One region of the Thioalkalivibrio sp. AKL6 genome, then DNA from elsewhere that is predicted to be linked to it. Evidence: predicted binding sites of a transcription regulator. Region 1 holds the regulator's gene; each other region holds the start of a gene.

Region 1 (3,293 bases):
AGTCGACGCCCTTGTCCAGGCGCAGCACGGCCACGCGCGGCGCCTCGAGATCGGCCAGGCGGCCATGGGGAATCGCAACCCCATGGCCGAGACCGGTGGATCCGAGTTTTTCGCGCGCGGACAGGGCCTCGAAGATCGCGTTGCTCCCCGGTCCCGTGCCGTCACCTCCGCCGGCGAGGAGGTCCGCCAGGGCCTCCAGGGCCCGTTTCTGGCTGGAACACTCGGGTTGCAGGCCAATGCGCTCGGAGGTGATCAGCTCGGCAATCGTCATGGATCAGGAGGCCTGCTCGCGGTTGCGCTGGGCACCTTCGGCGCGGTGGTGATCCTTGACCTTTTCCTTGTGCTTGATCAGCTGACGGTCGACTTTGTCGATCAGCGCGTCGATCGCGGCATACATGTCCTCGTGAGAGGCCTCGGCGTGGATGTGATTGCCGCTGACCTGGAGATTCGCTTCGGCCTGGTTGTGCTGATTCCGGGTCTTCTCGTGGGTCAGCACGACGTGGACGTCGATGACCTTGTCGAAGTGGCGCTCCAGCTTCGCGAACTTCTCGTTGACGTAGTCGCGCAGGGCGTCGGTGATGTCCACGTGGTGGCCGGTCAGGTTGATCTGCATGGTCAGGACTCCTTGGTTACTTGCTGCCGGTGGGCATCGAGGCCATCTGCCGGCGTTCGCTGGATGAAGGGATGTGCATCGCCTCGCGGTACTTGGCCACGGTGCGGCGCGCTACGTTGATGCCCCGGTCCGACAGGACCTGGGCGAGCCGGGCATCGCTGAGCGGCTTGTTCGGGGGTTCGTCGCCAATCAATTCGCGAATCATGGCACGGATGGCGGTGGCGGAACACTCGCCGCCATCGTTCGTGCCGACATGGCTGGAGAAGAAATACTTGAACTCGAAGACCCCGCGCGGGGTGTGCATGTATTTCTGCGTGGTAACCCGCGAGATGGTCGATTCGTGCATCTCCAGGGTCTCGGCAATGTCGCGCAGGATCAATGGCTGCATCGCGACGTCGCCATGCTCGAGAAAGCCCTGCTGGCGATGGACGATCGCCTCGGCGACCCGCAGCAGGGTGTCGTTGCGGCTGTGCAGGCTCTTCAGGAACCAGCGTGCCTCCTGCAGCTGATCGCGCATAAAGGCGCTGTCGCGGGCATCCGAGACCTGGCGCACCATGCCGGCGTAGAGGTCGTTGATGCGGATGCGCGGTGCGATCTCCGGGTTTAGATCCACGCGCCAGCCCTCGGTGGTGTGGCGCACGTAGACATCCGGGACTACGTATTCCGAGGTGGCGGAGCTGATCTGTGCGCCGGGGCGCGGGTTCAGGGTGCGGATCAGATCCAGTGCGCGGGCCAGTTCGTCCGGGTCGCGTACGCCGGACTGGCGCTGCAGGGCCTTGTAGTCGCGCTTGCCCAGGCTGTCCATGCCGTGTTCCAGGATCGCCCGTGCGGCCTCGCGGGCCGGGGCGTCCGGGGCCAGTTCGCGTAGCTGGATCTCCAGGCACTCCCGCAGGTTGCGCGCGCCGACCCCCAGCGGGTCGCACTGCTGAATCCAGTGGAGCACTGCCTCGACCTCGTCGACGCCGACGGTTTCATCCTCGCCTCGGCTGATGGTCTCGGCCAGGGTGTCGAGGTCGCCCTCGAGATAGCCGTCGGGGCTGATGGCGTCGATCAGGGCCGCCCCGATGCGCTGGTCGCGCGGTGTCAGATGGCTCAGATGCAGCTGCCACAGCAGGTGATCCTGCAGGCCCTCACCGTCGTCGTCGCTGGTGTTTTCCAGCGGGTCGCGGTCATCCACGCCCTTGTTGGGTGTCGGGGCCGGCTCGTAGATGTCGTCCCAGCGGCTGTCGGTCGTCAGTTCCTCGGGGATCACGTCGTCGCTGGTGGTGGTGGCCTCCATGCGATCGCCTTCCACCAGCTCGCCGTCCTGGTTCAGGCGCTCGGTGTCGGCCTCGGCCTCTTCGTCCTCGACCTGTTCGAGCATGGGGTTGCTCTCCAGCGCCTGCTGGATCTCCACCTGGAGCTCGAGCGTGGACAGCTGCAACAGGCGGATCGCCTGCTGCAGTTGCGGGGTCATGGTCAGCGTCTGACCCAGCTGCAGATTCAGGCCGGGTTTCAGCATCGGGTATGCGGGGCGAGGGTGGGCATTGATGGAATCTTAAAGCCTGCCTTGTGGTTTGTGCACCGACCGGGCCGCATGTGGGGCGCTTTCACAGGCGGAAGTTCTCGCCGAGATAGACCCGGCGCACCTGGGGATCGGCCAGCAGCTCGTCCGGTGTCCCGGCGGCCAGCAGGCGGCCTTCGCTAAGAATATAGGCCCTGTGGCAGATGCCGAGGGTCTCGCGCACGTTGTGATCGGAGATCAGTACGCCGATGCCGCGCTGGGCGAGATGCCGAATCACGTCCTGGATGTCGCCCACCGAGATCGGGTCCACCCCGGCGAAGGGCTCGTCCAGGCAGATGAACTTCGGATCCCCGGCCAGGGCGCGGGCGATCTCGGCGCGGCGCCGTTCGCCGCCGGACAGCGCGATGCCCGGGCTGTGGCGCACGGTCTCGAGCTGGAACTCCTCGATCAGCGCATCGCCAATGCGGCGGCGCTCGTGGCGATCCAGCCCGGGGCGCAGCTCGAGCACGGCCTGCAGGTTGTCCCACACGCTCAGGCGGCGAAAGATCGAGGCCTCCTGCGGCAGGTAGCCGAGGCCGGCGCGCGCGCGCACGTGGATGGGGGCGCGGGTGATATCGCGCTCGCCCAGGGTGATGCGCCCGGCATTGGGGCGGATCAGCCCGACCAGGCTGTAGAAGCAGGTGGTCTTGCCGGCCCCGTTCGGGCCCAGCAGGCCGACCACCTCGCCGGGCGCGAGGTCGACGTCCACCTGGTCCAGCACCGTGCGCTGGCCGTAGCGCTTGGTCAGCTCGCGTCCGATCAGGCGGTCGTTGGTTTGTGCCGATGTGGCGGATGGGCTGGGGGCGGTGGCGTTCATTCGTCGTCGCGCGGCTGGATGGTGATGCGCACGCGCTCGCTGTCGCCTTCGCCGCGTTCGGCCTCGATCACGTCGGTCGTCAGGTCGTAGGTGATGCGCTTGCCGCGCGCCTCCTCGCTGGTGGTGATCACATGGGCCTGGTCGGTGAGGATCATGCGGTCTTCGTTCAGCAGGTAGTCGATGCGCAGGGCGGTGGCAATGCGCATCTCTCCGGTTTCCGGATCGGGTGATTCGAGGCGTGCCGGCTCGCCGTGGGCCTCCATTTCGTAGGGGCGGCGATCGCGGGTGCGCACGTAGACCTTGTCGGCCTCCAGGGTCAT
Region 2 (3,293 bases), on a different contig from region 1:
CCAGGCAGCGTCCGCGGTCTCGAAGCCGCGCACGGCGATCGCGTGACGCTGGAGGGCGCGTTCCAGCACCCAGCGAATCGAGTCGTCGTCGTCAATGATCCAGACGATGGGTTCCATCAGTGCGTCTCCTCCCGGCCCTGGGGGGAATCAATAGGAAGCAGGATGTCGAATGAGGTCGCCCCCGGCCGCGAATGGCATTCGATCAAGCCGTCATGCAGCTGGATCAGGCTCTGGGCAATCGGCAGCCCCAGCCCGGTGCCCTCGGCGCGCCCGGTCACCATCGGGAAAAAGATGCGTTCGCGGATCTCCTCCGGGATGCCGGGGCCGTTGTCGCGCACACTCAGCTTGGCCACCAACCGGTGGCGCTTCCCGGAGATCGTGTACTGGCGCAGGATCCGCGAGCTCAGGGTGATCTGCCCCCCGTCTTCCAGTGCATGCACCGCGTTCTGCACCAGGTTGAGGATGGCCTGCACCAGCATGTCGCGATCCGCCTGCACGTCGGGAATACTGGGGTCGTAGTCGCCGCGGATCTTCAGCCCCAGCGGCAGTTGCACGCTGACCAGGCCCCGCACGTGCTCCAGGACCTCGTGCAGATTCACGGCCTCGCGCCGCGGCATGTTGTTCGGCCCCAGCATGCGGTCGACCAGGCTGCGCAGGCGGTCCGCCTCGCGGATGATGATCTGGGTGTATTCCTTGAGACCCGAGTCGTCCAGCTCGCTGGCGAGCAACTGCGCCGCGCCGCGCAGCCCGCCCAGCGGGTTCTTGATCTCGTGGGCCAGCCCACGGGTCACTGCACGGGTGATCGCCTGCTGCTTCTGCAACTGTTCCTCGCGGCTGATGCGCTCGTGGCGGTCGATGGCGTTCAGTTCGAACAGCAACTGGCCCGGCCGCTCGCCGGCCGGGTGCAGTGGCGTGATGATCACGTCGGCCAGGAAGCTGTCGGCTCGCAGGGGCTCCATCTGACGGGCACGCAGCGTGATCGGCTGATCCAGGGTCAGCGCCGAACGCAGGCGGTTGGCCAGATTCCGGTCCAGCTTGAGCCATTGCCCCAGTCCGTGACCGACGATACGTTCGCGGCTCAGCCCGAGCAGGACCTCAGCCGCACTGTTCAGGCTCAGCAGGCGCAGGTTCGCATCGGTCACCAGCACGGCCGTGGAGAGGTCGTCCCACCAGGGCGGGGTAGCCAGACCGGGATTGGCAAGGGGCGTAGTCATCGAAAGGCCTCAAGCAGGAATCGCGCCAAGCGAAAATCGCCGGGCGGGGCGCTGAAGCCGGGGACTGCGTCACACCAGAAGCCTGGCCGCCGACACCCTTGAAACCGAAACGCCCCAGATTGGTGCAATAATAGCACCAATCTAGGGCGTCAACCGCACCACTTCGGTGCGCCTATACGAGTGCCGTCATCAATTCGGGCCAGGCGTCACCGGCCGCGGCGCCCGGGGAGCCTGCGGTGCCTGCGGTGCCTGCGGTGCACCGCCCGACGGAAACTGCTGGGGCCGTTGCTGCTGTTGCTGGCTGCGCGGGATGGCCATGCGCAGCACGTTGAACTCGATGGTATCGCTGGCGCCCAGTTCCTGACCCGACTCGTCCACGACCCGCGCCTGCAGGGTATAGGCACCGCGGTTCAGGCCCTCGAATGTCGCGCTCGTCGAAGACCCCTCGCCGGCGGCCTCCCCGTCCAGCAACCAGACCACGCGGTGGCCGGCATCGGCGTCAAGCGCCGGTTCAATCTCGATCTCCGCGGTCACATTGCCATCGTTCGCCCGCACGCCCTCGCCATCCCCCGGCCGCGCGATGGCGACCCGCTGGTAGGCACCCTCCGCTTCGGGCTGGCCGCGCGGGCGCACGGGGCGCTCGAGGATCTCGCGCGCGCCCTCCAGCGGCACGCCCCGCATCGGCTCACGCACATCGACCGATTCGCTACGGCTCCCCTCGGGGGGGCGGTCGCCGAAGTGGACATTGCCTTGATCGTCGGTCCAGCGATAGACGTCGGCACTCAGGAGCGCAGGGGCGAGAAGGGCGGCCAGGGGCAACGCCAGCCAGACAGCGATTCGGAACATGGGCTTTCCTCCTTGGAAGGCACGGATCCACGACCCCGCCTCGTTGTGTTTGCGAACGACCGGCCCAGGCGCCCCACACGTCAGTGCGGGCCGGCTGGGCCCTCAAGCCGCGGCGCGAACCCAGATACCCTGCAAGCGAGCCGCTTCTGCCTGAAGGGCTGCCAGCCGTTCGCGCTCGGTGCGCCCATCGGCCCCGGCCTCCAGTGCGGCGAGCCAATCGTCCAGCGCAGCCAGGCGCAGCAGGGTTGGCGCCGCCCCTCGCTCGATGGCGGTCAACGGCCGCCGTCGGTTATATCCGGACAGCAACGCCCGGTAGCCCTCGGCATCCGGCCGCCCCGCGTCATCCACGGCGACCGCCAGGGCGAGCCGCGCGACCTGCCAGAAGGCCGGCACCGGCGCGGGCGGGAGGACCAGATCGGCCAGGCCGGCGCCCTCCGGATAGATGCGGACCGTCTGCCAGACGCTTCCCGCCAGCGGCAGGTCCTCGAAACGGTAAAGCCCCTGATGGTGCAGCTCGGCATCCAGGATCGTCCGCGATTCGGCATCCAGCGAAGACGTGATTGTGTCCGCACGCTCGCGCATCCTCTGCTGCAGCACGCCGCGGCGGTAGCCGTCTCCAGCGGGCAGGGCGCCGGCCGTGTGGCGGCCCTGCCAGTCGGCCGCGCGCTCGCCCAGGGCCTCCAGGCTGCCAGGCCCCTCGGCCGCGACCGTGCCCTGAATGGCCTGGCCACGCTCGAGCACCAGGACCACCTGCCCGGCCGCAGCATCCGTACCCCGGCCGATCACACGGCCACAGCCAGCAGGGACCGCACCGAGTGCCTGCTCCAGGGCCGGCGCCGCAGTAGCCGGCAGGCGCAGGCACTGCACCGGCCGACCGTCGAGTTCCGGCCCCTCGGGACCGGCCGTCAGTGCCAGGTCGGCAAGCTCGCCGCAGCGCTGAATTTCGGATTCATTCATTACCATCGGAAAATCACCCAGGACGGGGGTACAAAGTCGGGATCCAGCTCGTTGCGGCGACCATCCAGCGTGCCATCGCCGGTGGTATCAATCAGGTAGTAGGTCGGGCCGACCGCAGGCGTGACCTCGACCATCACCAGCTGGCCGCCCATGCGGTACTCGCGCCGCGTCTCGCCATCGCGCTCGATAATGATGATGTCGGCCTCTTCCAGGGAGCGCTGCTCGCGGGCGCGCTCGTCCAGCACCGGGGGCGGCGGATCGGCAGCCTCGTCCAGT
Region 3 (3,293 bases), on a different contig from region 1:
TCGAGGCAACCGCGTCACCCCGACCCGGCCAGACGCCTCCGAACGCCCCACCAACACGTCGTTTCCGCACTGGCAGGCTTTCTGCATAACCCACGGCATGGCACTCCACCGCATATCCGATTCGACCCCACCGGACCTGGCCACCCGGGAGCAGGAGATCACCCTGCTGCTGGAGGTTGCCAAGCTCATGGGCCGCTCCGGCGACCCGGATGCCGCGATCTACCGCATCCTCGGGATGATGTCCCAGCTACTGGGGCTCAACCGCGGCCGGGTCCTGTTGCCGGATCCGAACAGCGGCCAGCTGCGCATCCGCCACGCCTACGGCCTGACCGATGCCGAGCGCGACCGCGGCAGCTACAGCCTCGGCGAGGGTGTCACCGGGCGCGTCATGAAGACCGGCCAGATCGCCCTGATCCAGGACATCGACAACGAGCCCGAATACCTCGCGCGCGCCATTGACCGTTCCACCCTGCCGCAGGAGACCGTCGCCTACATCGCCGTGCCCATCGTCCAGGACGAACACGCCATCGGCGTGCTGGGTGTGCACCGGCTGCGACGCCGCTCGCGCCAGTTCCAGGACGACCTGAACCTTCTGCGGGTGATCGCGAGCATGATCGGCCAGGTGCTGCGCATCCACCAGCTGATCGCCGAGCGCACCGCCGAGCTGGTCTCGGAGAACCGCTACCTCAAGAGTGCCCTGGATACCCAGGGCGGGCAGTACGGCATCCTCGGCGAGAGTCCGGCCCTGCGGCACGTCCTCAAGCAGGTCCACCGCATTGCGGATACCCAGGCCACCGTCCTGATCACCGGGGCCTCCGGGACTGGCAAGGAGAAGATCGCGCGCATGGTCCACCGGATCAGCCAGCGCAACGCGAAGCCGTTCATCTCCATCAACTGCGCCGCGATCCCGGCGGACCTGCTGGAATCCGAACTGTTTGGCCACGAAAAGGGGGCCTTCACCGGTGCCTCCAGCGCCAAGACCGGCAAGATCGCCCTGGCCGACGGCGGCACGCTGTTTCTGGACGAGATCGGCGACATGCCGGAGGCGTTGCAGTCGAAGATCCTGCGTGTACTGCAGGAACGGCTGGTCCAGCCCATTGGCGGCAACCGCGATCTCCCGGTGGACGTACGCATCATCGCCGCAACCCACCAGAACCTGCAGGCCGCGGTGAACGCCGGGAACTTCCGGCTCGACCTGTTCTACCGCCTGAACGTGATCCCGCTGCACATGCCGGCCCTGCGCGACCGCGCCAGCGACATCCGCCTGCTCACCCGCCACTTCCTCGACCGCTACACCCACCTGCACGGCTGGAACGTGGTCGTCGACGAGGGCGTGCTGGAACGCCTGGAGGCCTTCGACTGGCCCGGCAACATCCGCCAGCTGGAGAACGTGCTGGAGCGCGCCGTGCTGCTGTCCACGGACGGCCGCATCGGCACGCCGCTGATCGACGAGATCCTGCACGAGGAATCCCGCATCAGCCCGTTCGAGGGCGAGAGGTACAGCCTCCGCGACGAGCGTGCACCGGCACCATCGCGGCACAACGAGCCCCGAACCCTGCCCTCTTCCGGCGCGCCCTGCACCAGCGCAGTGCGCCCATATCAGCGCGTGCACGCCACCGAGGCGGAGCGCCTGAAGCGCGCGATCGAGCAGACCGGGGGCAACAAGACCCGCGCCGCGATGGACCTGGGCCTGACCCCGCGGCAATTGCGCTATCGCCTGAAAAAGCTCGGCATAGAAACCACTTAGGCCCACCACTCAGACACCAGCGGACCTTTTGTCCCCTTCGTCGACAATGTCGACCAATGGTCCGATCTCCCGGCACTCGCGCGCCGCCCTGGCGGCCCATTCCCCACGCTTGGCATGGCACCTGCAATGACCCTCGACATGCGCGGCAACGATGCCCGCATCGATTCGACCCACGAGGAGAGCCGACCATGCCGACCAAGAGTCTTCACGATCCCTTCGACGCCAACGCCGACCTGCGCCACGGCTCCAGCTGCCGCCACGGGCACACCGGTCCCGGCAGCTGCAGCTGCTTCGACACCGCGTCCCCGGACCTGGAAGAAAAACTGGAACGACGCGCCACCCATGAGCCCGTTCAGGCCGACGCCCACACCAACGGCGAAGACCTGAGCGACGAGGCCATGGTCGATCGCGCCGTGGAAAGCGCCATCGTCCGCGGCATGTTCGGCCACAACGAGATCAACCGCCGCCGCTTCCTGCAGATGATCGGGGGCGGCACGGTGGCCGCGGCCCTGGGCTCCATCCTGCCGCTGGACAAGGTCAAGGCCGCAATCAAGGACGGTGGCCCGCTGGAAAAGACCAAGCTGCGCGTCGGCTTCGTCCCGATCACCTGCGCCACGCCGATCATCATGGCCCACCCGATGGGCTTCTACGAGCGCCATGGCCTGGACGTCGACGTGATCAAGACCGCCGGCTGGGCGGTGGCCCGCGACATGTCGCTGTCCGGTGAGTACGACGCCTCGCACATGCTCTCGCCCATGCCGCTGTCGATGACCCTCGGCTCCGGCTCCTCGCGCGAGCACTACATCATGCCGGCGGTGGAGAACATCAACGGCCAGGCCATCACCCTGCACAACAAGCACAAGGACAAGCGCGATCCGAAGGACTGGAAGGGCTTCACCTTTGCCGTGCCCTTCGAGTACTCCATGCACAACTTCCTGCTCCGCTACTACGTCGCGGAACACGGGCTGGATCCGGATCGCGACATCAGCATCCGCGTCGTCCCGCCGCCGGAGATGGTCGCCAACCTGCGTGCCGAGAACGTCGATGGCTATCTGGCCCCCGACCCCTTCAACCAGCGCGCGGTCTGGGACGGCATCGGCTTCATTCACATGCTGACCAAGGAGATCTGGGACGGCCACCCGTGCTGCGCCTTCGCCTGCTCGGCCGCCTTCGCCGACGAGCACCCGAACACCTTCGGCGCCCTGTTCCGCGCGTTGATCGAGGCCACCCAGTACAGCTCGGATATCAACAACCGCGCCGAGATCGCCGAGGCCATCTCCCCGCGTGCCTATCTGAACCAGCCGCAATCGGTGGTGGAACAGGTGCTGACCGGGCGTTACGCCGACGGCCTGGGCAACGTCCAGAACGACCCGCACCGGATCGACTTCGACCCCTTCCCCTGGCACTCGATGGCCACCTGGATCCTCACCCAGATGAAGCGCTGGGGCTATGTGGATCGCGACTTTGACTACAACCGCCTGGCGGAAGACGTCTTCCTCGCCAGCGAGTGCGCCGAGGTCATGACCGAGCTGGGCTACGAGGCGCC

Evidence for each region. Region 1 encodes sigma-54, which starts transcription at its own class of promoters, with help from an activator protein. Its sites were predicted from a motif close to TGGCANGNTNCNTGCTT; they were not measured.
Region 2: a site for sigma-54 is predicted at 1,226-1,242, ahead of glnL (nitrogen regulation protein NR(II)). Genes of this name have one in related genera too.
Region 3: a site for sigma-54 is predicted at 1,858-1,874, ahead of D575_RS0108145 (CmpA/NrtA family ABC transporter substrate-binding protein). Genes of this name have one in related genera too.

Annotation. Positions count from the first base shown of each region.
Region 1 covers NZ_AQXS01000008.1:86,318-89,610, reverse strand. The annotation lists gene D575_RS0103515 (PTS sugar transporter subunit IIA) at 1-271, opposite strand, end outside; gene hpf (ribosome hibernation-promoting factor, HPF/YfiA family) at 275-613, opposite strand; gene D575_RS0103505 (RNA polymerase factor sigma-54) at 630-2,114, opposite strand; gene lptB (LPS export ABC transporter ATP-binding protein) at 2,203-2,973, opposite strand; gene lptA (lipopolysaccharide transport periplasmic protein LptA) at 2,970-3,293, opposite strand, start outside.
Region 2 covers NZ_AQXS01000009.1:211,435-214,727, reverse strand. The annotation lists gene ntrC (nitrogen regulation protein NR(I)) at 1-117, opposite strand, end outside; gene glnL (nitrogen regulation protein NR(II)) at 117-1,214, opposite strand; gene D575_RS0106230 (DUF4124 domain-containing protein) at 1,404-2,060, opposite strand; gene D575_RS0106225 (hypothetical protein) at 2,163-3,017, opposite strand; gene D575_RS0106220 (DUF2782 domain-containing protein) at 3,017-3,293, opposite strand, start outside.
Region 3 covers NZ_AQXS01000010.1:37,841-41,133, reverse strand. The annotation lists gene D575_RS0108150 (sigma-54-dependent Fis family transcriptional regulator) at 98-1,747, shown strand; gene D575_RS0108145 (CmpA/NrtA family ABC transporter substrate-binding protein) at 1,936-3,293, shown strand, end outside.